4 regions of the Ruegeria sp. G12 genome follow, and region 3 is predicted to be linked to each of the others. Evidence: riboswitches for the same ligand, from Rfam matches in the RefSeq annotation. Region 3 holds a riboswitch; each other region holds the start of a gene.
What was found. Region 3 has a riboswitch for cobalamin ahead of ACR0JN_RS11895 (DUF1636 family protein). Riboswitches for the same ligand answer to the same signal wherever they lie in the genome.
Positions count from the first base shown of each region.

Region 1: it holds a riboswitch for cobalamin, as region 3 does, so the genes downstream of both, ACR0JN_RS07950 (hypothetical protein) here and ACR0JN_RS11895 (DUF1636 family protein) in region 3, are expected to answer to the same signal.
Region 2: it holds a riboswitch for cobalamin, as region 3 does, so the genes downstream of both, ACR0JN_RS07795 (energy-coupling factor ABC transporter permease) here and ACR0JN_RS11895 (DUF1636 family protein) in region 3, are expected to answer to the same signal.
Region 4: it holds a riboswitch for cobalamin, as region 3 does, so the genes downstream of both, ACR0JN_RS05995 (DUF1636 family protein) here and ACR0JN_RS11895 (DUF1636 family protein) in region 3, are expected to answer to the same signal.

Region 1 covers NZ_JBQFOO010000003.1:45,405-53,233, reverse strand. Annotated here, with positions in the region: gene ACR0JN_RS07960 (DNA polymerase III subunit gamma/tau) at 1-1,168, opposite strand, end outside; gene ACR0JN_RS07955 (protein-tyrosine phosphatase family protein) at 1,339-1,842, shown strand; gene ACR0JN_RS07950 (hypothetical protein) at 1,844-2,251, opposite strand; cobalamin riboswitch at 2,342-2,562, opposite strand; gene ACR0JN_RS07945 (alpha/beta hydrolase family protein) at 2,685-3,578, shown strand; gene rsgA (ribosome small subunit-dependent GTPase A) at 3,611-4,636, opposite strand; RNA gene ffs (signal recognition particle sRNA small type) at 4,794-4,892, opposite strand; gene ACR0JN_RS07930 (bifunctional 2',3'-cyclic-nucleotide 2'-phosphodiesterase/3'-nucleotidase) at 4,932-6,806, opposite strand; gene nudC (NAD(+) diphosphatase) at 6,984-7,829, shown strand, end outside.
Region 2 covers NZ_JBQFOO010000003.1:15,666-23,494, forward strand. Annotated here, with positions in the region: gene rpoB (DNA-directed RNA polymerase subunit beta) at 1-155, opposite strand, end outside; gene rplL (50S ribosomal protein L7/L12) at 450-824, opposite strand; gene rplJ (50S ribosomal protein L10) at 904-1,422, opposite strand; gene ACR0JN_RS07780 (phosphotransferase) at 1,890-2,861, shown strand; gene rplA (50S ribosomal protein L1) at 2,927-3,625, opposite strand; gene rplK (50S ribosomal protein L11) at 3,627-4,076, opposite strand; gene ACR0JN_RS07795 (energy-coupling factor ABC transporter permease) at 4,343-5,023, opposite strand; cobalamin riboswitch at 5,075-5,216, opposite strand; gene nusG (transcription termination/antitermination protein NusG) at 5,387-5,920, opposite strand; gene secE (preprotein translocase subunit SecE) at 6,109-6,306, opposite strand; gene ccoS (cbb3-type cytochrome oxidase assembly protein CcoS) at 6,407-6,565, opposite strand; gene ACR0JN_RS07815 (heavy metal translocating P-type ATPase) at 6,569-7,829, opposite strand, start outside.
Region 3 covers NZ_JBQFOO010000004.1:284,677-292,505, forward strand. Annotated here, with positions in the region: gene ACR0JN_RS11870 (extracellular solute-binding protein) at 43-1,347, opposite strand; gene ACR0JN_RS11875 (LacI family DNA-binding transcriptional regulator) at 1,574-2,587, shown strand; gene ACR0JN_RS11880 (FecCD family ABC transporter permease) at 2,593-3,603, opposite strand; gene ACR0JN_RS11885 (ABC transporter substrate-binding protein) at 3,605-4,555, opposite strand; gene ACR0JN_RS11890 (ABC transporter ATP-binding protein) at 4,552-5,343, opposite strand; gene ACR0JN_RS11895 (DUF1636 family protein) at 5,340-5,696, opposite strand; cobalamin riboswitch at 5,796-5,999, opposite strand; gene ACR0JN_RS11900 (D-lyxose/D-mannose family sugar isomerase) at 6,054-6,719, opposite strand; gene ACR0JN_RS11905 (carbohydrate kinase family protein) at 6,740-7,666, opposite strand; gene ACR0JN_RS11910 (glucokinase) at 7,706-7,829, opposite strand, start outside.
Region 4 covers NZ_JBQFOO010000002.1:429,492-437,320, forward strand. Annotated here, with positions in the region: gene ACR0JN_RS05980 (protein-L-isoaspartate O-methyltransferase family protein) at 1-497, opposite strand, end outside; tRNA gene ACR0JN_RS05985 (tRNA-Cys) at 726-799, shown strand; gene ACR0JN_RS05990 (NAD(P)-dependent oxidoreductase) at 841-1,977, opposite strand; cobalamin riboswitch at 1,943-2,145, shown strand; gene ACR0JN_RS05995 (DUF1636 family protein) at 2,229-2,609, shown strand; gene cobW (cobalamin biosynthesis protein CobW) at 2,606-3,661, shown strand; gene cobN (cobaltochelatase subunit CobN) at 3,665-6,958, shown strand; gene cobG (precorrin-3B synthase) at 6,955-7,829, shown strand, end outside.

The sequences.
Region 1 (7,829 bases), on a different contig from region 3:
GCGGGGCGTCCTGCAGGCGTTTGATCAGCTCTTCGGGGCTGGGCAGGTCGGCCACATGGGTCAGGCGGATCACAGCCATCTCGGCGGCCATCATGGCGTTTGGGGCGGCCGAGACCTCGTCCAGCGCTTTCAGCAGCATCTGCCACATGCGGGTCAAGACGCGCATCGGCAGCGCCTCGGCCATTTGCTGGCCCCGGGCGCGTTCGTCGGGGGAGACCGTGGGGTCATCGGCGGCGTCGGGAGTGATTTTCACCACCGAGACCCAATGGGTGATCTCGGCCAGATCGCGCAGGACGGCCAGCGGGTCGGCCCCTTCGGCATACTGCGCGCTGAGTTCGGTCAGCGCGCCCGCCGCATCGCCGCGCAGGATCATGTCGATCAGGTCCAGCACGCGACCCCGGTCAGCCAGACCTAGCATCGCGCGCACCTGATCGGCGCTGGTCTCACCCGCGCCGTGGCTGATCGCCTGATCCAGCAGCGAGGTCGCGTCACGGGCCGAGCCCTCGGCGGCCCGGGTGATCAGCGCTAGCGCGTCCTCGGCGATCTGCGCGCCTTCGGCGTCGGCGATCTTGCGCAGCAGGCCGATCATGTCCTCGGGCTCGATCCGGCGCAGGTCGAAGCGCTGGCAGCGTGACAGGACTGTGACCGGCACCTTGCGAATCTCGGTGGTGGCGAAGATGAACTTCACATGCTCGGGCGGTTCTTCCAACGTCTTGAGCAGCGCGTTGAAGGCGCTGGTCGAGAGCATGTGGACCTCGTCGATGATGTAGATCTTGTAACGGGCCGAGGCCGCGCGATAGCGCACGCTGTCGATGATCTCGCGGATATCATTGACGCCGGTGCGGCTGGCGGCGTCCATCTCCATCACGTCGACATGGCGGCCTTCCATGATCGCTAGGCAATGCTCGCATTGGCCGCAGGGTTCGGTCGTGGGGCCGCCCTGACCATCCGGCCCGATGCAGTTCATACCCTTGGCGATGATCCGCGCGGTGGTGGTTTTGCCGGTGCCACGAATGCCTGTCATGACAAAGGCTTGGGCGATCCGATCCGCCTCGAACGCGTTTTTCAGCGTGCGCACCATGGCGTCCTGACCGACCAGATCGGCGAAGGTTTCCGGGCGGTATTTGCGGGCGAGAACCTGATAGGCAGGGCTGGGCGTGTCGGTCATGTCTGCTTTCGCGGATTCGAGGTCTGCCGCAGCGTAGAGGTCGCCGCCGCCCGCGTCCACAGCGTGTCGTCAGGATTTTTGTTTTGGAAAACGCCGGTCCTTGCGTAAACTGGTTCAGCCTATTTCAGAGACTGTATTTTTGGCGATTATTGTACGAGGGGGCTCGGTTTATGTCTCAGATGGCAATCTATGCGCTGCAGGTTGGGGGCGGTACGCTGGCGTTGACGCCGATTCCGGGCTGCAGCGGGGATTATTCCGGCGATCTGGACCTGATTTCGGATTGGAAGCCGGGGCTGGTGATTTCGATGACTACTGCGGTTGAGATGTTGCAGCACGGTGCGCAGGATTTCGGCAGCGATATTCAGGGTCGGGCCAGCCGTTGGGTGCATCTGCCGGTTGAAGATTTTGGTGCGCCGCCGCAGGCGGTCGTCGACGCGTGGCCCTCGGTCAGCGCGACGGTGCGGCAGGCGCTGTCCGGTGGCGGGCGGGTGCTAGTCCATTGCCGGGGTGGATGTGGCCGGTCGGGCATGGTTGTGCTGCGGCTTATGGTCGAAAGCGGAGAGGCCCCGGACAAGGCACTTTCACGGTTGCGGGCCATCCGGGCCTGCGCGGTCGAGACCGAGGGGCAGATGGCCTGGGCCGTCGGGACGGCGCAGGCTGTAAGTAGCGTCTAGTTCAGGGCGAAACCTGATGAACCTGCGCTGGCACTTCGCGCGAGGCAATTGCGGTGACTTCAAGCATGGCGCAGGGCGGGCTGGTGATTGCGCTTGAGGGCAATGTGTCCAAGCCTGTGCCAAAGATCATGTCGGCATAGCGGTCCAGCGCTTCCAGATCATCCTCGGCCTCCCTGCCACAAAACACACGGATCTGATCCGGGCGCGCCCGAAACCGGGCGGTGCAGCCGCCGGGGCAAAAGCTCAATTCGCTGCTGCCTTCGATTTCGAATTTATCGGTGGTTACGGGCCCGGCCTGCGCAACCGCTTGCGTCAGCGTCCGCGCCATTCGGGCCAGCGCCGGACAGGTTTTGCCGGTCCGCTGGCATACGGTTGCGGTGAATTGATGTGTCTTCGTCTTCCAGATCATCCTGCGCCCTCCGCGCGGCGGACGGGGGATGCGGATCAGGCGGGACTGCGCGAAGCTGTCAGGACCTGCCCGGACACCCCGCCCGAGTTTCGGTTTCAGTTTTTGATGGCAGGTCTCCTGACTTGCGGGTCAAAGCGTTGCCGACCTTCCCAGCCTTTCGGCCAGTGGTGTTCCGGCAGTGCTCACCGCTTACAGTTGCGGGGGCAGTCGCGGCCTTGGTTCGTTCCGGCATCGCCGGGCAGAACCGCACCGAGTTCCCTTTTCATCCCGACACCTTGTGGGGGCCGGAAACCATCACACAATCGCTAGCGGTTGGCCGGGGCCCGAGTCAAGCTGATCTTGATCCGAGTCTTGCGCTGATCGCCCGAAGCGGACGTTTGGTCATGCGGGTTAGCTGTTGACTTGCCCGCGCCGTTCAGTGCCTGATCAGAAAATGAACCGATTGGTTCAGATTGATCCCGAGGGTTCCATGTTGGACGCGCAGCAGACGGTGTTGACCGAAGATTTTCAGTTTCCCTCCGGCCCGGCGATGCTGTCGGCGCGGTTGTACCAGCCTGTGACCGAGCCGGAAACGGTTGTCGCGCTGAACAGCGCCACCGGCGTTCCGCGCGACTATTACCGGCATTTCGCGCAGTGGCTGGCATCTGAGCGGGGCATGGCCTGCCTGACCTATGACTATCGCGATTTCGGGACGTCCGCGTCGGGGTCACTGAAACACTCAAAGGTCACGATGGCGGATTGGGCTCTGACCGACATGCCCGCCGCCCGCGCCGAGATGCGGCGGCGTTTTCCCAACGCGCAGCACTGGACCATTGGCCATTCGGTCGGCGCGATGCTGGGGCCGGTGCAGCCGGATATCGACCGAATCGACCGCATGATCTGCGTGTGTTCCGGGCTGGTTACGCTGACGGATCACCCCTGGCCCTATCGGGCGCTGGCGGGGCTGTTCTGGTACGGCCACGCGCCGTTGGCGGTGCGGATGATGGGGTATCTGCCGGGCAAGGCGCTGGGATTTGGCTCGGATTTACCTGGGCCTGTGTATTGGCAGTGGCGTAGATGGTGCACGGCACCGCTGAACTACGTGCCCGAGATTGGCAAGGGGCTGCCAGAGGCCAAATGGGCAGGGTCAGGCGTACCGGTAAATCTGTTCACTTTTGAGGACGATCAGATGGTGCCGCCGCAAGCCGTTTGGCGGCTGGCCGATCTGTACGGACCCGAGGCGAAACGGCATCTGCTGTCCCCGCAGGATTTCGGACTGCGCGAGATCGGCCATATCGGCGTTTTTGCGCGGCGCAACGCAGCTGTCTGGCCGCGCCTGATTGGCTGAGAAAGGGCACCGGGTTCTCGGTGCCCCTGCACTCATAGCCCTTTGCGGGATTTCTTGTCCTGCATCACGGACCGCACCATTTTGCCAAACGCCTTGTCGCGCGCCCGCGATTGCGCCACGGTTTCCGAGTTCCTCTGATCCTCGCGCCGCAGCTTCCGCCAACGCTCCAGCCGGTCGGCATCCAGCGTGCCGCCCGCAATCGCCGCCTGTACGGCGCAACCGGGTTCACCCTGATGCTGGCAGTCCGAAAACCGGCATAAGGCGGCACGTTCGAGGATGTCCGAGAACACCTCATCCACGCCCTCATGCGCGTCCAGCAGTCGCAGGGCGCGCATGCCCGGCGTGTCGATCAGCCAACCGCCGTTTTGCATACGGTGCAGGGCCCGCGATGTCGTGGTGTGCCGCCCCCGCGCGTCGTCTTCGCGGATGCCTGCGGTGCCGTCCTGCCGCCCGGTCATTCCGTTTGCCAGCGTGGTCTTGCCGACGCCGGACGACCCGACCAGCGCGGCTGTCTGCCCCGTAGAACACCACGACAGGACTTGCTTTATGTCATCAGCCTCCCGCGCGTTCACGGTCAGAACCGTCAGGAATGGAGCCAGTGCCTGCGCCCGGACGGCGTAGTCCGACGGGTTGGCGCAGGTGTCCGCCTTGGTCAGAACAACGACCGGGTAGCAGCCGGATTGATGGGCCAGTGCCAGATACCGCTCCAGCCGGGGCAGGTTGAAATCGGCGTTGCACGAGCTGACGATGAACAGAACGTCCACATTGGCGGCGATCAGCTGTGCCTCGGCCCCGGTGCCTGCGGCGTGGCGTTGCAGTGTGCTGCGCCGGTCCAGCAAGTGGCGGATTCGGGTGTGGTTGTCGCTAAGCACCCAGTCGCCAACGGCAAATTCGCCGGTGGGACGATCAGGTGAAAGCGGCGTTTCGCCCTCCGCATTCACGCCGATCAGCCGGTCGCGGTGGACGGCGCTGATGCGATAGGGGGTGCACGACGGATTGGCCGCGTGCTGCGCGGCAAAGTAAGAGGACCATCCGAGGTCCTTAAGGGTAAAAGTCATTGGTCTGCCTGTGTTCAGGTACAGCAAAACCCACAGATGGCAGGCGCGCATCCGTCGGTCGTGGGGTCAGGCAGTCGCGTGGATTGGGTTCAGAACCGCTCTGCCCGAAGGGTCTTTGCTACATTCATAAAAGCCCTCCTGCGGCTGGGGTTTGACTAAGTGAGAGGTTGGACATCGACCCAAGCGGGGCTCGTTGTGGCTGCTTCCTTCCGGACCTGACCAGGTTGGCGAGGCGCTCGCCCGCGCCAACCTCTCAATCTCCGATATAGGCAGGTGCCGGGCAAAAGACAACCCGTCAGAGTGTCAGGCGTATCTGCTCGAACCCGTCCCCGTCGCGCCCCAGTTGTTCAGGGGCAAAGATGTCCAGCTCGTCCAAATACTTGATCGCGCCGGGACCGGTTCTGAGGATGGCAGAGGCCCCTGAAATAGGGAAAAACGAGAAAGGGTGCAGAGCATTTTCAAGCGGGTCCTGCGGCAGGTTATTGGACAGGTAAGCCCGCAGAATCTCCTTTATGTCCAACTTGGGCAGGTCAAGGAGTCGCGCATTTAACAGCGCCCGGACATTCCCGCCTCCGCTGGCGCGGTAATTGTTCAGCGCGACGACAAATTTCTGGTCCGGATCGACTGGCTTGCCTTGGAACTCAACCTCTCTGACCCGTTGGTGGGTGAGGTCCGTCAAGGCCCCCTCGGCATCGAACCGCGCGGGTTGGGACAGGTCGATCCGATAGTTGAGGCCGAATAGAACGTCAAAATTGTATCCCACGCGCCGGGAATCGATCAGATCACGGGTTTGGCCGGGGGCCTGTTGGTTGAAGACGCTCGCCGACATCTCAAGCCAGTCCTGCACCTGAGCGCCCGTCGCGATGATCCCTCGCAATTCGTTGGGAAACAAATGCAGATCCGCGATGTGGCGCAGACAGATTTCCCCGGCGGGGACGTCGCTGTACCAACGCGGGCCGGATCGCCCACCGCTTTTGCAGGGCGCTACCGCCGACAGGACCGGCAGACCGGCCAGATCAGGGCCCATCAGATGCGGGCGCAACGCTGCAGCCTGCGCCGCCGCCAGTAACGCCAGCCCCCGATCCGGTGCGCAGAGGCTGAAATTGCTGTGCAGATCATCGGCAATCCGGGCGACCGGTTCGGCGACCATGGCCCGCGTCCCCTCATGCGCTGGTGCAAAAAGCCGGACCAGATCGGGGTGTTCGGGAACGGGGTCGGTGTCGGGCAAGACCGGGTGCAAGTCCGCGTGGCTTTCTTCAACCCGCCAGATGCCCCGGTGGTCCTGAGACAGCGACAAATCGATCACTCCCAGATAAGAGCCCGCCGATCCGGCCATGACGGCGGGTTTACCATGGATGCGCCCGGCCAGAGGTTCCACATGCGCAAGCCCGTCATGCGCCGGGCCGGGCAGGGTGAGATGCGTGTGCCCTGCGATGACGGCATCGATACCGTCAATCGCGGCCAGAGGGATGGTGGCGTTTTCCAACCCGGGCGTGGCCTCTGACCCGCCGAGGCCGGAATGCGACAGGGCGATGACCAGATCGCAACCCTCAGCACGCAGCAGTTGCACCTGCTTCCGCGCTGCTTCCAGAATGTCCTCGGCGACAACCTCGTCCAGCAATAAGTGAGAGGCCCAGCGGGTGGTTTGCGGCGGCAGAACGGACACCACTCCGATCCGGATGGTTGCAGGCTTTCCGTTCAGGGATACCGTGCGCTCAAGACTTGTGCTGCCTGCCCAACCTTGCCGCGCGCCACGGCGGTGCATGTTGCTGCAGACCACCGGGCAGGGGGCCTGCGCGAGAATGTGGTCGAGTACCGGCAACCCAAACTCAAAGTCGTGGTTTCCAAGCCCGATTGCATCATAGCCTAGCACCGCGAATGCCTGCATCAACGGATGGCGTTCCGCCTCGGTCACGGCCCATTCACCCAGCGGTGTTCCTTGCAGGGAATCGCCATTGTCAAACAGCAGGGTTAGGGCATCGCCCGCTTGCGCCCGAGCCTGCTGGATCAGCGTGGCCGTTCGCGTGAAACCAATCGCCGGATCGGGCCGATCGGCGTAGTAATCAAAGCCGGTCAGGTTCATATGCAGGTCGGTGGTCGCAAGAATGCGAATTTTGGCCCGAGGTTTTCTCTCGGGCTCTCGCCCAGTTAAAGATTTGTCTAATATCAATTTTCTACTTTTGGATGCTGTTTCTTAATCAAATTCACTAAGAAGTATAATAGATGAATTTTCCGGGGCTGCCCTGCGACCTTTCCGTGGCAATACCGAGGCTTCGGGGCTGTGAATTGCCATTGCAACGCCGGATGAGACGTGGCAGCCCTGTGCGCAAGACCCAAAGGACGTTCAATGAAAAACGCGGAACTGGTGACATTTGGCGGCTCGGGCCTGAACCGGGCGGCACATCTTCGTGGCGACGGTGACAAGATGGATGCAGCGCGTCGTGATCCGATGGCCAGATGCATGTTGGTCTGGCGCGGAAAGCTTTTGGTGCAGGGGGAAGGGCTAGACCAGCTTGCGCTGATCCCGATGAGCCATGATCTGATTTGCAATGGTCCGGGCGGGGTGGTGGAAGCGCCGATCCTTCTGGGATGCACCGAGGCGGGCGCGCCGGTTTTTGCCGCCGATATTTCGGATTGGGCGGCGGAAGGGCTTGATCTGACTGGGTTGGGCGAATTTGTCGATAAATCCGAACAGCAGCACCCCGATCTGCCCAAAGGGTATGTGTTTGCCGAGTTGCGCCGGATCATGACTCGCCTGTCCGCGCGCGACGCGGAACTGGCGGCGACCGCCAAAGCCGTGATCGGCTGGCATCAGACGCATCGCTTTTGCGCCCGCTGCGGTGCGCCAAGCGAGTTGTCTCAGGCCGGATGGCAGCGCGGTTGCCCCTCCTGCGGCGGCCAGCATTTCCCCCGCACAGACCCGGTTGTGATCATGCTGATCACCCATGGCGATTGTGTCCTGATGGGGCGGTCCCCGGGCTGGCCCGAGGGGATGTTCTCGCTGCTGGCGGGGTTTGTGGAACCGGGCGAAACGCTGGAAGCCGCCGTGCGCCGCGAAGTGATGGAAGAGGCGGGCGTGCCCGTTGGGGCGGTTTCGTACCTGTCCAGCCAGCCCTGGCCGTTCCCGGCCTCGCTGATGTTCGGCTGCGCGGGTGAAGCGCTGTCGCGCGAGATCGAGATTGATCCGGTCGAG
Region 2 (7,829 bases), on a different contig from region 3:
CCTTCGCCGTCTGTGGGCTGCTCTGCATCGCCGGAGCGCAGGAAAAGATCATAAGAAGATTTCTGCACCTCAATGAGGTTAGGCATTTCCAAAACTTCGCGGATTTTGCCGTAATATTTACGAAGACGTTTCTGGCCAAGGAACGTTTGAGCCATGTCAGATGTCACCTTTCGATGTTCTCAGCGGGCAAAGACACCGTCGGGCCCCGGCATCTTGCACAATCGAGACAACACGTCCGGATCAATTCGTGGCCACCGTCCCGAAGGCGGCCTCCCGATCCGAAAACCGTGTCTTAGAAAACGCCCCTGAAAATGAGGCCCTTTCTAAGACAGGTTCGGCTGGACCCGGATTTCTCCGGACCCAGCCTGAACTTTTGGGCACCAACCGGAGTTCGATACGAACTCCGGACCGCTTTCTTTGAAAGAAAGCGGGTCCCTGAGCAAAAGCGCTTAGGCCAGTTCGACCTCGGCGCCAGCTGCTTCCAGCTTGCCTTTGACTTCTTCGGCTTCGTCTTTCGACACGCCTTCTTTGATCTTGCCGCCAGCTTCGACCAGTTCCTTGGCTTCTTTCAGGCCCAGACCGGTGATGCCGCGAACTTCTTTGATCACGTTGATTTTCGAAGCGCCGGCGTTCTTCAGAACGACGTCGAATTCGGTTTTCTCTTCCTCAGCTGCGCCACCGGCGTCGCCACCGGCTGCAACCATGACGGCGCCGCCAGCTGCGGGCTCGATGCCGTACTCGTCTTTGAGGATGGTTTTCAGTTCTTGTGCTTCCAGCAGGGTCAGACCCACGATGCTTTCTGCGAGTGCTTTCAGATCAGCCATTTTATCAGCTCTTTCCGTTTACAGTGTGTGTTCCAACGTCAGGGGCATTCCCCTACGCAGATCATTCAGTGCCAACCGCTTACGCAGCTTCCGCCTTCTCTTCGATGGTGGAAAGGATGCTTGCGATGTTGCTTGCAGGTGCGCCAATCGCGCCGGCGATGTTCGAAGCAGGTGCGCCAATGCAGCCCACGATCGAAGCAATAAGCTCTTCACGAGACGGCATTTTCGAAACGGCTTCAACGCCTTTGCGGTCCAGAGCGTTCTCGCCCATTGCACCGCCAAGGATTTCGAACTTCTTGTTCTCCTTGGCGAAGTCCTCGGCCACCTTGGCTGCTGCCACGGGGTCCTCGGAATAGGTCAGAACGGTCATACCCGTCAGCAGGTCAGCGATGCTTGCACATGGCTTTCCGTCGAGGGCGATTTTGGCGAGCCTGTTCTTGGCAACACGCACGGCGCCACCCGCGTCACGAGCACGTGCGCGAAGGTCCTGCATCTCGGCAACTGTCAGACCGGCGTAGTGCGATACCACTACGACGCCAGAGCTTTCGAAGATTTGGCCGAGTTCCTCGACCACTTTCTCTTTCTGGGCTCTATCCACAGTTCTCTCCAAGTTAGGGGCGATATCTCACCCCGGCTCATATTTGCCGAGGGGTTAACCCCGGCGTTCAGGTCCGTTGTTACGGGATTAGCCAAAATGCGCCCGAGGATCGTGACCCTCAGAATTCTTTGGTCTTACCCGTCTCAGGCAGGGAATTAAGGGGCCGGATGGCACCACCCACCGTCTTGGACGAAACAAAATAAAGCGCACGACGAATCGCACGCTTTATTCCGCAGGTCTTATTAGGGCAGATGGCAGGGGTTTCCAAGGGGTAAAATCACCGGTCGCGCCGATGTTTCTACCCCCGAATTTGAATGTCCTGTCACCATAACACGTTCGCCTTGGTGCCAATAGAAAAAATTGCTCAGAACGGCCGTATCGGATGCAGCCGCAATTGACTTGGACATCGTCGTACAGTCCATTCAGGGCCACAGGATCCACAACACAGACAAGCGTATTTTCCCAAGATGCAGGCCCTGACCAAAGACGATCACGCCCTGGCCGCGGCCTGCGTGAGAGAATTCGCGCAAAACGGCATCCGTGGGGCCGTTTCCGGGTTCGAATGCGTCTACCGGTCTCACGATTTTCCGGAAACCCGCTTCCTGCTGCGGGTGACGACGGGGTCGCAGCACTATGCAATCAAGATCGACACGGAGTCCGCCGAGACCGGCAGGCTGCAAAAGGAATTCGCGCTTCTGCAGGAACTGAGCACCTATTTCGAGCGCAACCAGACCTCGCGGGTCATTCGACCTGTTTACCTGTCACAGGACGGGACCTTCTTTGCCTCGGAATTCATCGACCGCCCGACAGCGATTGATCTGATCTACAACAGCATCGACGCGGATCAGGTCGCGCAGATCTATCGCCGCGCCGGGGCCTGGCTGCACGATTTCCACAGCTTCCGCCCGCCAACGCAATACGGTTTCCGCCCAAGATGGATGACCGCCAGCTTTCAGGACCTTGCCGCGTCCCTGCCCCACCCCCTCGCCCGCAAAAGCGAGGTCATGATCAACGTCATGCGGTCCGAGGCGGTCCGGTTGAAAGGCCAACCCGACCTGCGGGTCTTTGCCCATGGCGATTTCCACGGTCTGAATCTGATCGTAGGCCAGGGCAAAACCATCGGCCTGGATTTCACCGAAACGCGCGAGAAACTCGCGGCCTATGACATCGTCGACTTCCTGAAGGCGGATATCTTCCGCGATGGCCCGGCCTCCGAGGTCGACCGCAGCGGCATTCTGAAAAGACACAAAGAGATGTTCTTTCGCCGCTACCGCCATCCGATCAATACCGACATTCTGGATTTCTGCATCCGGGGGCGGTTGCTGAAAGACTGGCTGTTTCTCAGCCGCAGCGATTATGCCTGCAGCCCGCAGGAAGACCACCGCCGCGCGCGGCTTGAGCTGAGGCTGCAACAGGCGTTCCGGCAGACACTCGACTAGTGCCAAAAAAGAAAAACCCGGGCAGTTCGCACCGCCCGGGTCTGATCTTTCTGACAGCTCGGAGCTTATTCGCCCGAAGCAGCCGCCACATCCAGCGTCACGCCCGGGCCCATGGTCGAGCTCAGCGCGATTTTTTTCATGTAGGTACCCTTGGCACCCGACGGTTTCGCCTTGGCCACGGCCGAGACAAAGGCACGGACGTTTTCGACCAGCTTGGCTTCGTCGAACGACGCTTTGCCAACACCGGCATGCACAACGCCGCCTTTTTCCGCCTTGAACTGAACTTCACCGCCCTTGGCTGCTTCCACGGCTGCTTTCACGTCCATGGTCACGGTGCCGACCTTGGGGTTCGGCATCAGGTTGCGGGGGCCCAGAACCTTACCCAGACGGCCGACGATCGGCATCATGTCCGGGGTCGCGATGCAGCGATCGAATTCGATGGTGCCGCCCTGAATGGTTTCCATTAGGTCCTCTGCGCCAACGATATCCGCGCCTGCTTCTTTCGCTTCGTCCGCCTTGGGGCCACGCGCGAAAACAGCAACGCGCATCGCTTTGCCGGTGCCGTTGGGCAGGCCGACAACGCCGCGCACCATCTGGTCCGCATGACGGGTGTCAACGCCCAGGTTCAGAGCGATTTCGATGGTCTCGTCGAATTTCGAGGTCGCGTTGCCTTTTACCAAAGCAACCGCTTCTTCGACCGACAGGTTTTCCTTGCCGGCGATAGCTTCGCGCGCAGCGCGGGTACGTTTACCGAGTTTTGCCATCTTACTTCACCTCGATGCCCATAGAGCGGGCCGAGCCCAGGATGATCTGCATTGCGCCTTCGACGTCGTTGGCGTTGAGATCTTTCATTTTGGCTTCGGCGATTTCGCGAACCTGCTTGGTGGTCACGGTGGCCACAGTCTCACGACCGGGGTTCTCGGCACCACGGGGGCGGTTCCGCTTGCCAACCGGCTTCAGGCCAGCGGCTTTTTTCAGGTAATAAGACGCGGGCGGCGTCTTGATGTCCATGGTGAAGGACTTGTCCTGATAATAGGTGATCACGGTCGGACAAGGGGCACCTTGCTCCATGTCTGCGGTCTTGGCGTTGAACGCCTTGCAGAATTCCATGATGTTGATGCCGCGCTGACCCAGCGCCGGACCAACTGGCGGCGACGGGTTCGCCTGACCTGCAGGAACCTGCAGCTTCATCGTACCAGCAAGCTTCTTAGCCATTTGGTTTTCCTTTCAACTCGGGCGAAACGCGTTTCGCCCAGACTATGTTGCGTGGTCCGGCCCGGGATCGCGATCCCAGCAACCTCCCACGAGAGAATCTCGCCCGAAGACGATAGAGGCGGCGTTTATAGGGGAATGCGAGGGTTGGCAAGGGGGCGGCTTGCGGTTTCGAAAGCTGAGTTATGCGCACGCCTGACAGCTTGAGTCACAAAACCGTCCAGATAGGTCTGCGGCGCGGCGGGCACCACAGACCGTTGGTTTCGCGCTTATGCTGCCGCGTTGTGCAAACGGTGCGTAAAGATGCCCCGGTCGGTCAAGGTCCGCAGGCCTTTCGCGCCAGCCAGAACGGCCAGATCGGCCAGCGGCTCGATCAGGATCACCAGCAAGTACGCCATGCCAAAGCTTGTCACCGCCGAGATGTTCTCGGCCCCAACGCCTTGCCCGTAGATTGCCCAGAAGGCTACCCAGGCAACGACGCCACCCTGATACACAGCGGACAGTTTCAGCACGTCCGAATAGCGCAAATCGACATAGCTGATGGTTTGCGGGATGATTTTTCTGGCCAGCGCGTCCACTGCAAAAAGCGGAAAAAGCAGGGTCGAGATGTTGACGAAGTACATTGGTACATCAGACGGTGCAAACAAGAAACCCTGAATTGCCAGACCGCCAGCTAGACCAAGGGCTGCCGGACCGGCCCCGAGCAGCAGAAACAGGGTTGTACCAAGTATGAAATGCACCTCTGAGATGCCGACAGCGAAGTGCGGAAAGACTTCGAAGAATACAAAAACGCCGATAGCAGCCACAACCGAGCGCACGCAAAATGACGCCATGGAATGAGTTTTCAAATCATCGCCAATCAACTTCAAAGAATAGCCAGCAGCGGCTGCAGCCGTACCATAGGCGAGGACCATTTTCGCGCCGTCGACGACGCCAGGTTCGATGTGCATTAGAGAGTTCCTTTCGCGTCCACCCGACGCATATAGAAGGGCCGGATTTCCGGCGGTTGCATTAAGATGGCAGGTATCCTGACTCGTAGCTCTGATAGTTCGGCTACTTACAGTTGCGGGGGCAGTCCGGGCATCTCACCCGGTTCCCAATTAAGACCTCCTCTCGAAGGCCACCATCAACGCGACACTACATGACCACAGGCCGCGGGCAAGCTCTGTCTGCGACATGTAAGCGTACGCCCGCGAATCTTCAAAAAACATTTGGCGTGAACGTCTCGGTCTACGTAATTCCGTGACGCCGCCGACAAAAAAAGCCGCGATGCCCTAAACATCGCGGCCGAAAGCAATTCCTTGCGGGGCGCCTCAGCCCTGCTTGGTAACCTGCGTAAAGTCCAGCTCAACTGGCGTTTCCCGACCAAAGATCGAAACCGAGACTTTCAGCTTCTGCGCCTCGTCGTCCACGCCTTCGACCATGCCGTCGAAATCCTCGAACGGGCCGTCGTTGACCTTGACCTTTTCGCCCACCTCGAAGGTGATCATAAGCTTGGGCGCTTCTTCGCCTTCCTGAACGCGGTTCAGGATCTGGTTCACCTCGGCATCGCGCATCGGCATCGGGCGACCCTGCGGGCCCAGGAAACCGGTGACGCGGTTGATCGAGTTGATCAGGTGGTAGCCCTGATCCGACATTTCCATATGCACCAGCACATAGCCCGGCATGAAGCGGCGCTCGGTGGTGACCTTCTTACCCCGGCGCACTTCGATCACCTCTTCGGTGGGCACCAGAACCTCGTCGATATCGTCCTCAAGGCCCTGCTCGGCCACCGACGTGCGGATCTGCTCTGCGATCTTCTTTTCGAAATTCGAAAGAACGCTGACCGAGTACCACCGTTTCGCCATGAACCTGTCGTCCTTGTTTGCCTTCGGTCGCATCCTGTTGGCCGGATGCACCGGAATTGAAATCCTATCGCGTGACCCGGAATAAAAAGCGGCGCGCGGTCCGAATCGCCGCACGCCCATTCCGAATAGTCCCGCGTCACCTACTAGCACATTGCGCGGGGCGCAAGGGGGCAGTGGTGTTTGGGCGCTTAGCTGAATGCGCCCAGAATAAGCTGCAGACCGCCGCGAATGCCCAGATCGACCAGAGCGAAGAACACAGCCGTCAGCGCGGCCATGATGAACACCATAACCGTGGTCAACAGCACCTCGCGCCGGGTCGGCCAGACGACCTTGGAAACTTCGGCACGGACCTGCTGAATGAACTGGATCGGGTTGGTGGTAGCCATTTGGCGTATTCTCTCTGCTAGCGGATGGGCCGGACATAACCGGGCATTGCGGCAATTTCAAGGGCAGTCGGGACAACTGTGAAGTTCGGGCATGGCCCGGTTACGGCTTGGGCTTGTCGTCCCATTCATCGCTCAGAATCCGGCGGGCATCGCCCTCGGGGTCTTCGTACTGGTTCGAGCGCACTGTGTAGATGAACGCAACCAGTCCAACACCGCCCAGAAACAGGGAAATCGGGATCAGGTAGGCCAGCACTTCCATCGTTTACCTCAGCCGCAATGCGTTCAGGGATACGGTAATAGACGAGGTCGACATCGCCAATGCCGCAATCAGCGGGGTCGCCAGCCCGATCACCGCCAAAGGCACAGCAATCACGTTATAGACGGTGGCGATCTGAAAGTTCTCGCGAATCCGTTTGGTGGCCTTGACTGCCGTATCGCAGGCCTCTGCAATAGGGGACAGGTCATTGCCCAGAAGCACGATGTCCGAGGCCACCCGCGCCGCATCCAGCGCCGAGGCCGGAGAGATCGAGACATGCGCCGCCGCCAGCGCCGCTGTGTCGTTCAGGCCATCGCCGGCCATCAGAACCCGGTGGCCCTGTTGGCTGAGGTTTTGGATGTGCCCGGCCTTGTCCTGCGGCAGCGCCTCGGCAATCCAGTTGGTGATGCCCAACTTGTCCGCCAGCGCCCCGACGGCTCCGCGTGTGTCACCTGAGATCAGGATCACCTGCTTGCCGGACTTGGCAAATGCGGCGACCGCCTCCGCTGCGCCGGGGCGCAAGGCATCGGTGAAGCTGAACGCGACAGGCGCGTTTTGCCCCACGGCTAGCCAGGCAGAGGTTTCAGCCCCCTGCTCACCGCCCACCCAAGCCGCGCGACCCAGACGTACGCTTTGGCCGCGATAGGTGCCTTCGGTGCCATATCCTGGCACTTCGACGATGTCACGCAGGTTGGCTGGTTTGATCCCGGCGGCCCGCGCGGCAGAGGCCAGCGAGACCGACAGCGGGTGCGCAGAGGCCTCGGCCAAGGCCAGCGCGATTTCCAGATCGGCGCGGGAATGGTCGCTCAGGTTGGTCAGTTCCGGCGTGCCAGAGGTAAGCGTGCCTGTCTTGTCGAACACGACCGTATCCACCTCGGCCAGACGTTCAAGCGCGGTGGAGTGTTTGATCAACATCCCCTTGCGGAACAACCGGCCCGAGGCTGCTGTGGTCACCGCTGGCACGGCCAGACCCAGCGCGCAGGGGCAGGTGATGATCAGCACCGCCGCCGCGATGTTCAGGGCGGTGCGGAGATCGCCGGAATAGATGTACCAACCCACAAAACTAAGCGCCGACAGGATATGCACCCCGGGCGCGTAAAGCTTGGCCGCCTTATCCGCCAGCGAGGTATAGCGCGAGCGCCCGGATTCCGCGATCGCCACCAGATCGGCCATGCGGTGCAGCGAGGTATCTTCACCCACCGCTGTGGCGCGAATGGTCAGGGGCCCGGTCAGGTTCACCTCACCGGCGCTGACCGCCTGACCGGTT
Region 3 (7,829 bases):
CCGCGCCCAGAAAGCGCGACCATCTTGGGGGTGATCCGGGGCTTAGCCCTGGGTCTTGGCGAAGCGGGCCAGCAGTTCGTTGGCTTCCTCTTCGATTGTCTTGAACGCTGTGTCCACGTCGGTTTCACCGGTCAGGATACGTCCATATTCGCGGTTCATGATGTCGCGGATCTGGACGTAGAAACCCATACGGTAGCCCTTGGTGTTGTCGCCCGCTTTTTCCTGCAGCTGGTTCACACCAACTTGGGCAGCCGGATAACGGTCATAGTGGCCGTCTTTCTTGGCAACCTCATAGGCCGCTTCGGTGATCGGCACGTATCCGGTTTCCTGATGCCAGAAATACTGGGTGTCGGGCGCGGTCAGGAAGCGGAAGAACTCGGCAGTGGCTTTGTTCTCTTCATCCGACTTGCCAGCCATGGCAAACAGGGCCGCACCACCGATGAAGGTCTGTGTCGGCTCGGCGGTCACGGCTTCCCAATAGGGCAGTTGAACGGCGCTGAATTCAAACGGCAGGTCTTTCTGCAGCAGGCCACCGAACGAGCCCGACGACCCTAGCCACATGGCCACTTTTCCTTCTTCGAACGGCTTCGCGTTGTCACCCCAACCGGTCCCGTACCATTCGAAAAGACCGTTTTCCCTCCAATCGTTCACCGCGGTGAAATGCGCTTTGATGGCGTCATTGTTGACCAGAATTTGGGTGTCAGTGCCGTCATAGCCGTTGTTGTTGGTCGCAAACGGCAGGTTGTGGCGCGACATGAAGTTTTCGGTGAAAATCCAGGGCAGGTGCGACTGGCTGAGCGCGATGTAGCCTGCGTCTTTCAGGGCCGGAGCGGTTGTCGACTGGAACTCTTCCCAGGTTTTCGGCGGGGTGACGCCTGCGGCTTCCAGCGCGTCCACGTTGTAATACAGAATCGGGGTCGACGAGTTGAACGGCATGCCGATCATCTTGCCGTCGCTGTCGGCGTAGAAGTAGCGCACACCAGCGATGTAGTCATTGATATCGAAGTCGACGCCATTGTCGGCCAGCAGGTCCTGAACCGGAACGGTTGCGCCCTTGGCAGCGATCACGGTCGCGGCACCAGCGTCGAACACCTGCATGATGTTTGGCTGTTCGCCTGCACGGAAAGCGGCGATGCCTGCAGTCAGCGTCTCTTCGTAGCTTCCCTTGTAGATCGGAGTGATCTTGTATTCGTCTTGCGCGGCGTTGAATTTCTCAGCCACCTTGTTGACGGTTTCCCCCAGCTGACCGCCATGGGCGTGCCACCAGGTGATTTCGGTTTCGGCAAAGGCCGCAGTCGCGGTGAACGCGAAAGCCGCAGCAGTTGCGCAGAACTTGAGATTGGTCATGTTGATTCTCCGGTCCAGTAATGGCGCAGGCGATGCCGCAATTCACGTCATCACGCCAGATTACGGGAGGTCTGCCCCCCAGAAGTGAATTCATTTGCGCGCGCCGGGAGATTCGAAAATCAGACCCGATGTGCACACGTGGTCACATACGCGCATCATATGACGGTTTTTTGAAACTTGCCTAGCAATATTGACAAATTCGACCAAAAAAGGGGAAGCCTTGGACGTGAGCGACGACGTGATCAATCCAGCCGAAAGGCCGCGCCGGGTAACGGCGCAAGCTGTTGCAGATGCTGCAGGCGTGTCGCGTTCGTCGGTCTCGCGGGCGTTCACGCCCGGGGCCTATCTTGATGCAAACAAACGGAAAAAGATCCATGAGGTCGCAACCCGCATGGGCTATCAGCCCAACGCTTTGGCAGCGGGTCTGAAAGGTGGTCGGTCGCATCTGGTGGCGGTTTTCGTGGGCAACATGCGCAATACCTACGATTCAGAATTCGTCAACCGGCTGGTGGGCGAACTGAACATTCTAAACAAGTGGCCGATCCTGATTGATGGCGGCGACACGCGGGCCGAAGCCGCGATTGATCAGGTTCTGCGCTACCCGCTGGATGCCCTGATTCTGAGGGGCGGCAGCATGCCGGAAGCGCTGGTCGCACAGTGCAGTAAATTTGGTGTGCCCATGATTTCGTCCGGACGAATCGTTCACGCACCGGGCGTCGATAATGTGTGCTGCAAGAACGCCGAAGGCACACGGCTCGCCGCGCAGACTCTGATCAAGCGGGGCCGCAGGAAATTCGGATACATCGCCGGGGCGTCTTGTTTCGCCTCCTCGGCCGAGCGCAGATCGGGGGTGATCACCGCCCTCGAACAAGCCAGCCTGCCGCTGATCGCGGAAAAGGCCGGAGAATTTACCGTTGAGGCGGGCTACCGCGCGGCGATGAGGATGCTGCAAGATCACGATCTGGACGCGCTTGTCTGCGCCAATGACGCCAGCGCCATTGGAGCCCTGACGGCAGCGCGCGAGTTGGGCGTGGATGTACCGGGGTCGCTGTCGATTGTAGGGTTTGACGACATCGAGATGGCTGGCTGGCCGATGTTCAACTTAAGCACCGTGAACAACCCCATAGACCAGTCGGTCGAGCACGTCATCCGATTGCTTGAACGCCGGCTGGAAGACCCCGCCAGCCAGAGTGAAACGCTGTTGATTGACCCGTATTTCGTGCCGCGCGGGACGCATTAACAACGTCAGTCACTCCGTGCCGATTTGAACAGGTACAAAAACACGAACAGCGACCCGATGGAGGTGGTCACGATCCCCACGGGCAGTTCCTGCGGCGCGAGAAGAAGCCGAGACAGGATGTCGGACAGGGTCAACAGAATCGCTCCGACAATTGCTGAGGCCACCAGCAAGTTGCGGTGCAGGGTTCCGGCAATGCCCCGGGCGATGTGGGGGACCATCAGGCCGACAAACCCGATCACACCCGCGACCGAAACAAAGCTGGCTGTTGCAAGCGCGGCGACAAAGAACATGCTGAACCGCAGGCCCTGTACCGGAATGCCCAACGTGGCAGCCGTAAAATCCCCGGTCAGCAGCGCGTCCAACCATCGACTGCGGTAGAGCGCATAGCTCAGGATCAGACCGAGGCCGATCAGAACCAGCGGGAAGGTCTCCCACCGGGCCAGACCCAGCCCGCCCAGCATCCAGAAGATCACGGAATGGGCGGCGCGGCTGTCTCCGGCGAAGATCAGGTAGTTGGTGATGGCCGAGAACAGGAAAGACACCGCCAGCCCGGCGAGAATTAATTTCTCCGGCGCACTGGTGCGCAGGCTGTGGACCAGCGCAAGGACAATGCCCGATGCAATCAGGCCGCCGCAGAACGCCGCCAGCGGCAGGGTCCAGATACCCAGAACATCCCCGGTGACGGTGATCACCAGAACCGCACCCGCCGCAGCACCCGAGGACAGGCCAAACAGAAACGGGTCCGCCAGATCGTTGCGCGTGGTAGTTTGCAGAACTACGCCAACAACACCAAGCCCGGCCCCGATGACAGCGGCGAACAGGGCCCGGGGCAGGCGCAGATCGAACACGATCCGGTGCATGGGCGACATCTCACCATCGGTCAGACCAGTGCCAAGGCCAATCGCCGAGATAACGTCCCGAACCGGGATCGGCGTTGTTCCGTAGACCACGGACAACAGCAAAAGGGCGATCAGAACGACCGCCCCCAGCAGTATCAAACGGCCCGTTTGGGCCATATCAGTTGCCCACCGGGTGCATGGCCCTTGTCATTTTCTCGATGGCGTCGATGTTGGCCGGTCCGGGGGTCAGCTCTTCGTAACGCAGGCCGATCCAGCGTTTGTTTATCACCGCATCGGTTTGCGACATCACCGGGTGCTCCTGCAGGAATTTGAACGTGTCTTCCGCCCCGTTGCCGGTCTGATAGTCCAGCAGCACCAGGAATTCCGGGTTCGCGGCGGCAACGGCCTCCCACGAGGTACGGCCCCAGCTTGTGTCCAGATCATGGGTCACGTTCACACCGCCAGCAGCCGTGATCATCGCGTCGGGGATGGCGAATTTACCCGCTGTAAAGGGCGCATCAGCGGGCCCGTCCAGCAGGAAGACACGCGGCTTGGTCACATCTGCGGTTTTGCTTTTGATCGCGGCAAGCTGCTCTTTCCAGCCGGACACCAGCGCCTCGGCCCTGTCTTCGACATGCATCACTTTGCCCAGACGCAGAACATCGTCAAACAGCAGGTCCATGCTGGCCTCGGGACGGTCCTTGTCCAGATGCACGCAGCTCTCAGACAGGATCATGGTCTTGATGCCGAATGGGGCCAACGTATCCGGCGTGACGTCTCCGCCCGGTTTCATGCCGTAATACCAGCCCGCGAAGAACAGGTCGGGTTCCACCGCAACGAGGTTCTCGATCGTCGGGTATTTCGGCGCAAGCTCGGGGATGTCGCCGCGCTGCGCGTCGAAATCGGGGCTGGTCTTGTACCAGCCGGTGATGCCGGTCAGGCCAACGATCTTGTCCTGCAGACCAAGCGCAAAGGCCATGTCGGTCATGTTCATGTCGTGGACGACCAGCCGCTCGGGCTGGGTGTCAAACACCAGCGGCTCACCGCAGTTATCGACCGTGACTTCATGCGCCGCTGCGCCGCTTGCAAGACCGGTGATCAGCGCCACGGGCCAGAGTTTCTGCTTCATCCTAAATCCTCACAAGGTGACAGTTTACGTTTTCGGATATCGAGCGCGGGGATCACGCGGCCTTCATGCTGAAAGCACAGGTAATCCACGCCAAAGGTTTCGCGGACGCGGTCCGGGGTCAGCACCTCGCTCACCGGTCCAAAGCCGGTCAGGCGCGTAGCCTTCATCAGGGCTACATGGGTCGCAAATTCGGGGATCATGACCAGATCGTGCACGATCATGACGACGGTCACGCCCAGTTCCGCCACCAGCGACAGCATGTGTCCCTTGGCGTCAGGGTCCAGATGGTTGGTGGGTTCGTCCAGGAACAGCAAATCCGGATTTTGGGCCAAAGCCCGCGCGATATGGGCGCGCTGCCTTTCCCCACCGGACAGCCTGCCCAGCGGCTTTTCTGCCAGATGCGACAGCCCGGTGACATCCAGAACCCGCTTCAGATCGGTTGCATGATCCTTGGCCGATCTTTCCGCTTTGATGGGAATTTGGCCCAACGCCACATATTCCCGCAACCGCAGCCGACTGTCCGGAAACTCCTGCTGGCCCACCACGGCAATCGTCCGCGCCCGCTGCGTGGCAGAGAGTTTGCGCAGGCTTTGACCGCGAATACGAACATCCCCGAACGCGAGGCGTTCGGCCCCGCAGAGAAGTTTCAGCAACGTGGTCTTGCCCGCACCATTCGGGCCAGCAATCGCCAGGATCGAACCCTCTTCGACACTAAAGGACGTGTCCTGCAACAGAACATCCCCGTTCAGCGCGTAGTATTCCAAACCCTCGGCCACCAGAAAGCTCATGCCTCATCCTCCGATGGCAGGCGGGGCAGGCGCGATAGGGTTTTGGTCAGCAGGGCAGGGGGACGGTCCGAGGCACTGGTCCAGCCGTCTGGCGTGTCGCGATACTGGCAGGCGAACTCGACCAGCGCGGTCAGGTCCTTTTCGGTCTGAATATCGCCGAACAGATACTGGGCCTTGCCCGGTGCCTGCAGGCCCACGGTCATGGGCCGTTCACACCCTGCCATGCAGGCGATCAGGCGGGTTTTGAAACCTTCAGGAAGCTGGCGGTCCAGAACGTCTTTCGCAACGTCCGCCGAAACAGGCCCCTGACAGGTCTCACAAATCAGCACGTAGTGATCAGTATCGTTCGGCATTCTTCGCCCCGAAAAATGCCAAATGCAGACAGATGCTGCCGGTATCTTGAACACGCACGCGTGCCATCAAAGCCTCCTTCCAGGACGCCCCGCCCCGGGTTGGTTGAACATATGATGGCAGGTCTCCTGACTTGCGGGTCGTTGCTCGACCAACCTTCCCGGCCCTCGGGCCAGTGGCGATTTGGCGTCGCTCTCCGCCTACAGTTGCGGGGGCAGTCACGGCATTGGCCCACAAAGGCCGCACCGTATTCCCATTTTCATCCCTCGGGCACGCCGTCGGGAACCATCCCGTGCAGCTAGTCCGGGGACGGAATATTTGTCAAGAGCGTGGGTTCGACTGCGCCACGCTGACGCCGGTCAATAATCCGCGACAAGAAGGAAATCGGGTTCGGCGTCTTCCTCGATCGTGGCGAAGCGCGGGATCGGGTCTTCGAACACATTGTCGGTGCGGTCGTCATTAACGGTCGAGACCTCGCCAATCAGACAGTCGCCGCGTTCCGCCCAGAAGGCGTGCCAGATGCCGGGCATGAGCGTGACGCTTTGCCCCGGCGCGAGCCGCAAAAGCTCACCGGGCTGGATGGTCACGGGGCAACCGTCGCTGGGCACGACAACGGGAGTGTCCCGGTCGATCCCTCCGTCTGCGTCCGAGGCGTAAATCTCCATCACCAGATCACCGCCACCCCGGTTGATGATATCCTCGGCCTTCACGATATGGCGATGCATCGGGGACAGTTGCTTGTCGCGCGAGATCAGCAGTTTCTCCGCGTATAGCATCCCGCGCCCGAGACTCAGGTCATTTGCGTCGCCATTGCGCAGGGTGAACAGAAACAGGCCCAGCTCATCAAACCTGCCCTGACCGTAGTCGGTAATGTCCCAGCCCAGACTGCGATCCCGGATGCCAGCCGCCTTTTCGCTGCGCATCTGGTCGGGGGACCAGTCGGCAAAAGGGGGCAGCACAGCGCCGAAAGAATGGATAAAGGCCTGCGCCTCGGCCTTGATGCGGTTGATATCGGATCGTTTCATGGGATTGCCCTTATTAGGGGTTAAAGCTCGTGCGCCCAGGGCGGGTTCGCCCCGGCGCGGGATACTGTGACGGCGGCAACAGCCGCGCCAGAGGACAAGGCGGCGCGAAGATTGTCGACACCCAGCGCCTGAAGACTGTCTTTGGTCAGGTTTCCGGCTTTGTGCAACTCGGCCAGAACACCGGCGTTGAACGTGTCGCCCGCACCGACCGTATCGACAACATCGACCGGCTGACCTGGCACCGACACTTCGGTTCCGTCCGCCAGATAGCCCGTGGCCCCTTCGCTGCCTCGGGTGACAATAACCACCGAAGGCCCCGCCTGCAGCAAAAGCGGCACTTTCTCGGCCAGAGGTTCCGGGCCCGGCACGATCCAGTCCAGATCCTCGTCCGAGACCTTGACGATATCCGCCTGCGCGATCATCCGGTTAAGCCGCGTGCGATACCGGGTCGGGTCCTGAATGAAACCCGGGCGGATATTGGGATCCAGCATGACCGCACGACCCGCGCCGTGGCGGTCCAGAAGGTCGGCATAGGCGTCGGCGCAAGGCTCGCAAGCCAGGCTGATACCGCCAAAATACAGCGCTGACACGGCTGGCAACTGGTCCGGCATATCCTCGGCCCGCAACATCCGGCCTGCGGTGTTTTCGTCAACGAAAGTGTACGAGGCGTGCCCGTCCTTCAATTGCACGAAAGCCAGCGTTGTCGGTCTGTCCGAGCGGATCACATGCGCGGTGTCCACGTGGCTGTCTTTCAGCGCCTGCGCCAGTTGATCGCCAAACATATCCGAGGACAGACCCGTCAGCATGGCCGCTGGCGCACCCAAACGGCCAAGGGCAATCGCCGTATTGAAAATAGCCCCGCCCGAATGCGGCACGAACCCGCTTGCACCCGAGATCGTGGGCTCGGCGATCATGTCGATCAGGGCTTCACCGCAGCACAGGATCATCCCGCATTCCTTCCGCGAAATTCAGTTCATGCGGCCAGTTTACCGCGCGAGCGCATTTTTGCAGAAATTGTTAGCGCCAACAATGCCAAATTCGGCCTGTTCGGACACATAAAGATTCATCGAACAGCGCAGATCGCTGAACCTCCCACCCGCGTTGAAAGCC
Region 4 (7,829 bases), on a different contig from region 3:
TTGAGCTGACCCAGCAGATCGTCCGGTATCTCCTCGACCCCGCCCTGGATCATGATCACGTCATACGGCCCATGTTCAGCCGCACCCTGCGCCAGAGGTCCCACATGGACAATCGCATTGTCGGCATTCGCGTCACTGAGCAGGCTTTGCGCCTCGGACGCAAGGGTTTCGTCTTCCTCGACACCCACAACCAACTCGGCCATTCGCGCCGCAACAGCGGTGGAATAGCCAAGCGCCAAACCAATATCCAACACCGCTTCATCACCAGAGATATTCAGCAGATCCAGCATCTTAGCCAGCGTCCGCGGCTCAAGCATGCAGCGCCCGTTTCCCAGGTCGATCAAGCCATCGGCATAAGACGCCTCACGCTGTGACGCGGGCACAAAGCTTTCGCGCGGCACGTTCAGCATAGCGTCGATGATCGGAAATTTTGTGACGTCCGAGGGCCGAACCTGCGTGTCAACCATCGTGCGGCGCCGGGTGGCGAAATCTGTCATGTGATCTCTCGTCTTGAACCCTTGATTATCTGGCTTGTGCCACATCCCTTGAGCACCGGCAACGGCCCAGATGCCGCAACCGAGGTTTTGTGACAGGTTTGGTACCGGGGCGAGGGCGTTCAATTTGCGAGGCGAGCGCCGATTTTACATTCTTCCCACTGGACGCCCCCAGCGAAAGCTGCTAAAACGCCCTCCACACCACGGCAAGTATTTGATTTTACTTGAAAAGGCGAGTTGGCGGAGTGGTGACGCAGCGGATTGCAAATCCGTGTACACCGGTTCGATTCCGGTACTCGCCTCCATCTCTCTGAAACACCTCGGTTTTGCGGTTTGGCTGCCAGCGTTATTCTGCGGCGCGCCCTTGCGGGATGACTTCATATCCTGGCTCTTCAGGCTCATCATCCTCCATTTCAGCCGGAAAACCGGGCGCGCGGATGTCCAGGCCGGTGGCCTCTTCCAGCCGTCGGATGATGTTCGGCGACAGTTCGCGGTCGCCGTAGCGCGCGATCCCGTCTTCGAAAATCTTGATCATCAGCGGGTTGATCTCAAGCGGCACTCCGGCGCGGTCGGCCACGTCCTGAAACAGGCCAATATCCTTTTTCACCAGATCCATGGTGAACGAGATATCGCGCGAGCCGTTCAGGATGACTTGACTTTCCGTCTCATGCACAAAGGATGTCCCCGACGAAATCTTGATCGCCTCATAAGTGGTCCCGAGGTCCATCCCGGCGGCCTTGGCGGTCACCAAAGCCTCGGCGCAGGTGATCAGGTTGGCGGTGGCCAGATAGTTGGTCAGCACTTTCAGCACCGAGGCCGAACCCAGATCGCCCGTATGCAGGATGCGCCGCCCCATGGTGGTCAGGAAGGGCAGAATACGCTCGAACGTCTCGCGATCACAGCCCGCGAAGATCGAGATATTGCCGGTCGCAGCCCGGTGGCAGCCGCCCGAGACCGGGCAATCCACCGCAGCCCCGCCCCGCTCGATCACCATCGCGCCAAGGCGTTTGACTTCGGCTTCGTCGGTGGTCGACATCTCCATCCAGATTTTGCCGGGGGTGACCTCGGGCAGCATCTCTTGCATCACCGCATCCGAGGCAGCGGGGGATGGCAGGCAGGTGATCACCGCATCGCAATCGCGCATCAGCTGGGCCGGGCTTTCAGCGGCCTTGGCCCCTTGCGCAACAAACGCAGCCACCAGATTGGGGTTCAGATCATGCACCGCCAGATCGATCCCGTTGCGCAGCAGCGATCCCGAGAGCTTGCCCCCCACATTGCCCAGCCCGATAAACCCTACTTTCATGCGCCGCACCCTCCTGTTCGCGTCTTGCGAGCCATGCCAGCACGTTGGCCCAACCGGATCATGCCGCCCAGCGACCCGGACAGGTCGCTTTTTAGCCGCGCAATCACGGATCAGCGTGTTGCGCTTGACAAGCGGGGCAACCCTGCCGCATGTCCCTTTCGTTGGTGTCTGCGACAGCAGATGAAAAGGGAATGCGTCAGCGGGTTTTCCGTCAAACGCAGCCGCCCCCGCGACCGTGACCGGAGAGGGTGCCCAAGCCACTGGCGAATGCCGGGAAGGCGGGACATCCGACAGAGGACGCCTCTGACATCCGCAAGCCGGGAGACCTGCCAGCACCCGAGAATGAAACCGGACGGGGTGTTCCGGTGTCGGGTCAATGGACCCGCATGAAACCCCGTCCCCCACGAAGAGGATTTGGGGGGATGAGAGACATGACCGAGACCGCTCCGGTCGAATTGCTGGTTTGCACCACTTGCCGTCGCGGGCTGCCCGTCGAAGATGATGCGCAACGCCCCGGCACATTGCTGCACAAGGCGCTGGAACAGGCAGACCTGCCCAAAGGGATCACTCTGAAAGCCGTGGAATGCCTGTCGAACTGTGACGAGGGCTGTTCCATCGTGCTGCGTGGCGGCCCGGATCGCTGGACATTCGTCTATGAGCATCTGAACGAGGTCGACCACGTTGACGTGATCGTTGACGGCGCCACCAAGTACCTAGCGACCGAGGATGGCCTGGTCAAATGGCGCGAGCGCCCTGAACATTTCCGCAAAAACTGTGCGGCCCGCATTCCCCCGATTGGAGCCCTGAAATGAGCAATCTTGAGAAACTCCCCGTCACCGTGATCACCGGCTTTCTGGGCTCGGGCAAGACCACGCTGGTCCGTCATCTGATGCAGAACCCGCAGGGCAAGCGTCTGGCTGTTGTGGTCAACGAATTCGGCGATGTCGGCGTCGATGGCGATATCCTGAAATCTTGCGCCATTCCTGACTGCCCTGCCGAAAACATCATGGAGCTGGCCAATGGCTGCATCTGCTGTACTGTGGCCGACGATTTCATCCCCACCATCGAGGCCCTGATGGCATTGGAGCCACGCCCCGATCACATCCTAATTGAAACCTCTGGTCTGGCCCTGCCCAAACCGCTGCTGAAGGCATTCGATTGGCCCGATATCCGGTCCAAGATCACAGTTGATGGCGTGATCGCTCTGGCCGATGCCGAGGCCGTCGCTGCCGGTCGTTTCGCGCCCAATGTCGAGGCCGTGGACGCCCAGCGTCTGGCGGACGATTCCATTGACCACGAAACACCGCTGTCCGAGGTATTCGAAGATCAGATTTCCTGCGCCGATATCATCCTGCTGACCAAGCCCGATCTGGCCGGTCCCGAAGGTGTCGCGAAAGCGCGAGAGATCATCGCCGCCGAAGCCCCGCGCCCTTTGCCCGTCGTTGAGGTGGCCGAAGGTGCCGTAGACGTGCGCGTCGTGCTGGGCCTTGAGGCCGCCGCCGAAGATGACATGGACGCTCGTCCCTCCCATCACGACGGCCATCACGATCACGAGCATGACGATTTCGAAAGCATCATCGTCGAGCTGCCGGAACAGGCCGACCCGCTGGATCTGGTTGCCAAGATCGAACGTCTGGCCAAGGAACTCAACATCCTGCGCGTCAAAGGCTATGCCGCCGTTCAGGGCAAACCCATGCGCCTGCTGGTGCAGGCCGTAGGTGCGCGTGTGCGTCATCAGTATGACCGTCCGTGGGAGCCCGGCGAAGACCGCCGCTCGCGCCTTGTGGTCATTGCTGAGCATGACGACATCAAAGAGGCCGAAATCCGCGATATCCTTGTGGGCGTGACCGAGACCGCCGAGTAAGCCATGCACGTCGTCTTCCGCGAAAGCCACGGGCTCGAGGAAACCGAGACCCCGACCGATCTGGGCCAAAGCCCGGCGGATCTGGTGGTGCTGTCCTTTTCTGACAGTGACCTCGGCGCTTTCGCGGCAGGCTGGCATCGTGGCGGCGGCCCAGAAGGGCGGATGCCGACCCTCCGGCTGGCCAATCTGACGGCGCTGAAACATCCCTTGTCCATCGACACCTATGTCGAGCAGACGCTGGAAGGGGCCAAAGGCATCCTGATCCGTCTGATCGGAGGGGTGCCCTATTGGTCCTACGGTTTGCAGCAGGTTCTGGCGCTGGCGCAGGCCAAAGGGATCGCTTTGGCCGTCCTGCCTGCCGATGGGCGCGAAGACACGCGGCTGGATGAGTATTCCACCTTACCCGTCTCGACCCTCCGCCGTTTGGCGCATCTCTGCGACACGGGCGGAGAGGTTGCAGCGCAGGCGGCACTGGCGCAGATGGCGCTGGCAGCGGGGCTTTACGCAGGTCCCGTGATGGGGGCAAAAACCATCCCCGAATGCGGTGCATGGTGCCCGGATCGCGGTGTGATCCCGGTAGATGAGGCGTTCTCCGGCGATACCAAACGCATCCTCGTCACCTTCTACCGCGCCTATCTGACCTCCGCTGATACCGCCCCGGTCGCAGCCCTGATCCGCAGCCTGCGCGCGCGGGGTCTGGAGGCTGTGGGCCTCTTCGCCCCCTCGTTGAAAGCGCCCGCAGCCGCCGATTGGCTGCGCGACACCATTGCGGCCATGAACCCGTCTGCCATCATCAACGCCACGTCGTTCTCAGGTAAAGGCGCGTCGGGCACCTCGCCTCTGGACGCGGCGAATGTGCCAGTGTTTCAGGTCGCGCTGGCCACCTCGCGCCGCAAAGCATGGGCCGAAGCGGAACGCGGTCTATCTCCTGCCGACCTCGCGATGCATGTCGTTCTGCCCGAGGTGGACGGGCGGATCAGCGCAGGCATCGCGTCGTTCAAAGAACCCGGCAAACGCGACCCACATCTGGAATACTCCCGCTTTGCCCACCGCGCAGAGCCTGAACGGATTGAGGCCCTCATCGACCGCGTGACCGGCTGGCTAAACCTGAACGACAAGCCCAAGGCGGATCGGGTGCCCGCGCTGGTCATGTCCACATATCCCGGCAAGGATTGGCAGATGGCACATGCGGTGGGTCTGGACGCGTTGGCCTCGGCCGAGGCCATACTGTCCGACTTGCAGGCCGAAGGCTACAGCACTGCGCCGGCCGAGCCGATTGCTGAAACGCTGCCGGATGTCTGGTTGTCGTGGCCCCTTTCGGAGTATCAAACCGCGCTGGCGGACCTGCCTGAACAGTTGCGCACAGACCTGCAAACCGTCTGGGGCAAACCCGAAGACGACCCCGCCTGCACTGATGGTGCCTTCCACTTCACCGCTCTGCGCCGGGGCAAGGGCCTTGTCGCGCTGCAACCCGAACGCGGTACGCCCGAACTGCGCGATGACGATTACCACGATCTGTCTCGCACCCCGCGCCACGGCTATGTTGCGTTTTATTTGTGGCTGCGTAAATGCCTGCGGGCGGATGCTCTAATCCACATCGGTGCCCATGGCACATTGGAATGGCTACCGGGCAAATCGGTCGCCCTGTCCGCCGATTGCTGGCCCGAGGCGCTGATCCGTGACCTTCCGGTGATCTACCCCTTCATCGTCAATGACCCCGGCGAGGCCGCACAGGCCAAACGCCGGATCGGAGCCGTCACACTGGGCCACATCCCGCCCGCGCTGAAGGAAAGCGGCACGCCAGATCGGATGGTGCGGCTGGAGTCGTTGCTGGACGAGTTCTCGAACGCAGATGGGCTCGACCCCAAACGCCGCGACCGACTGCAGGAAGATATCCGGGACGAGGCACAGGCTATCGGTTTGGAAAGTGATTTGGGGCTGGATCAAGCCACCTGCACCGCCGAGGCGATCACCCGCATTGACCGCTTTGTCTGTGACATCAAGGAAAGTCAGTTCGGCGACGGGTTGCACATCTTTGGCCGGGTGCCCGAGGTCACTGGCAATTTCGACCCCGCACCCTCGGCCCATGCCGAACGCAAGGGCCTGCTGGCCGCGCTGGCCGGAAAGCGGATCGAGGCCGGTCCCTCTGGCTCCCCCTATCGCGGGCGCTCTGACGTGCTGCCGACGGGGCGGAACCTCTACACCACCGACCCGCGCTCGGTGCCGACCCGCGCCGCCTATACCCAAGGCGTGAAGCTGGCCGAGGAATTGGTGCGGCGGCATTTGCAAGAGGAAGGCGATTATCCAAAGGGTCTGATCGTTGACCTCTGGGGCTCGGCCACGATGCGCACGGCAGGGGAAGAATTCGCCATGGCGCTGCATCTGCTGGGCGTGAAACCGATCTGGGACAAGGGTTCGGAGCGGGTAGCGGGCATCGAAGTGCTGCCGATCACCGACCTCAGCCGCCCGCGTCTGGACGTGACGCTGCGGGTCTCGGGCCTGTTCCGAGACGTCTTCCCGACGCTATCAGCGCTTTATGGTCAGGCGATCCGGGCGCTGTCGGCGCGCGATGAGGCACCCGATTGGAACCCCTACGCCGGTCAGGAACCCGCAGCCCGCGTCTATGGCCCGGCCCCTGGCAGCTATGGTCTGAACATGACCCACCTGTCCGAAACCTATACTGACGAGGCCCGCGCACAGGCGGGCGAGGCATGGCTGGACGCCAGTTCCTTTGCGTTGGAAGGTGAGCATATCGCGCAGGACAAAGACGGGATCACGCAGCGCGTGGCCAATGCCGACAGCTTCGTCCACCTGCAGGATTTGACCGAGACCGACCTGCTGCTGGCCAACGACTTTGCCACGCACGAGGCCGGGTTCGCCGCCGCCAAGAAGACCACCGGCGGCAGCGCGCAGCTTTACCACTTGGACAATACCAACCCCGAAAACCCCCGCGCCCGCACTTTGCCCGAAGAGATCAGCCGAGTGGTCCACGCCCGCGCCGCCAATCCGGGCTGGATCGCAGGGATGCAGCGGCACGGCTTCCGTGGCGCGGCTGAGATCGCAGCGACGCTGGATCACATGGCCTCATTCGCACATCTTTCGGGCACGGTCGCGCCGCATCTGTTCGACCTTTATCACGATGCGACGCTTGGGGATGCCGAGGTCGACAGCTTCCTGCAAGAAGCCAATCCGCAAGCGTATCAGGCCATGCAGGACCGCTTCCGCGCCTTGCTGGAGGCGGGGCTTTGGAACACCCGCCGCAACTCGATCCGCGCCGATCTGGAGGGGCTGCGATGAGCGCCCCCATCGTCCAAGGCTGGTGCCCCGGCGCGCACCGCCCGATGATGTCGGGCGACGGGTTTGTGGTGCGGGTGCGGCCCCGGCTGGCGCGTCTGGATGCCGCGCAGGCCATGGGTCTGTGCGATCTGGCCGAACGCTTCGGCAATGGCACCATCGACCTGACCAACCGCGCCAATCTGCAACTGCGCGGGGTGGCCGAGACGGATCATCAACCGCTGCTGGCCGAACTGGCCGCGCTGAACCTGCTGGACGCCGAGCCGGGCATCGAAGTACGGCGCAATATTCTTGTCACGCCGCTCTACCAAGCGGGCGACCTAACTGCGCGTCTGACGCAGGAACTGATCAACCGTCTGTTCGAATTGCCCGGGCTGCCCGCCAAGTTCGGCTTTGCCATCGACACCGGACCCGCGCGCCTTCTCGCAGCAGATTCGGCGGATATTCGACTTGAGACCAGCCCCGATGGCCTGATCCTGCGCGCTGACGGGGCCGAGACGGGACGAGTCGTGTCCGAAGCTGAGGCCATCGATCACCTGATCGCACTGGCCGGATGGTTCGCCAAGACCTACACCCCCGAGACCCGCCGCATGGCACGGGCCGTCGCCGCACATGGTCTGCCGCCAGAGTGGCAAGGCACCGCGCCCGGACCGATTGGCGCAGCGCTGGGACCCGGCGCTTGCGCGCAAGGGACGCTCTATGGTGCAGCCTTTGGACAATTGCCTGCGCGCCAGCTTGCCGAATTGATTGAGACCAGCGGCGCAACGGCCCTGCGGGTCACTCCGTGGCGGCTGATCCTGCTGGAAGGCGGGGCGGCGATACCTGCCCCCGCCTTTGTCACGGACGGCACCGACCCGCTTATGACCACCGACGC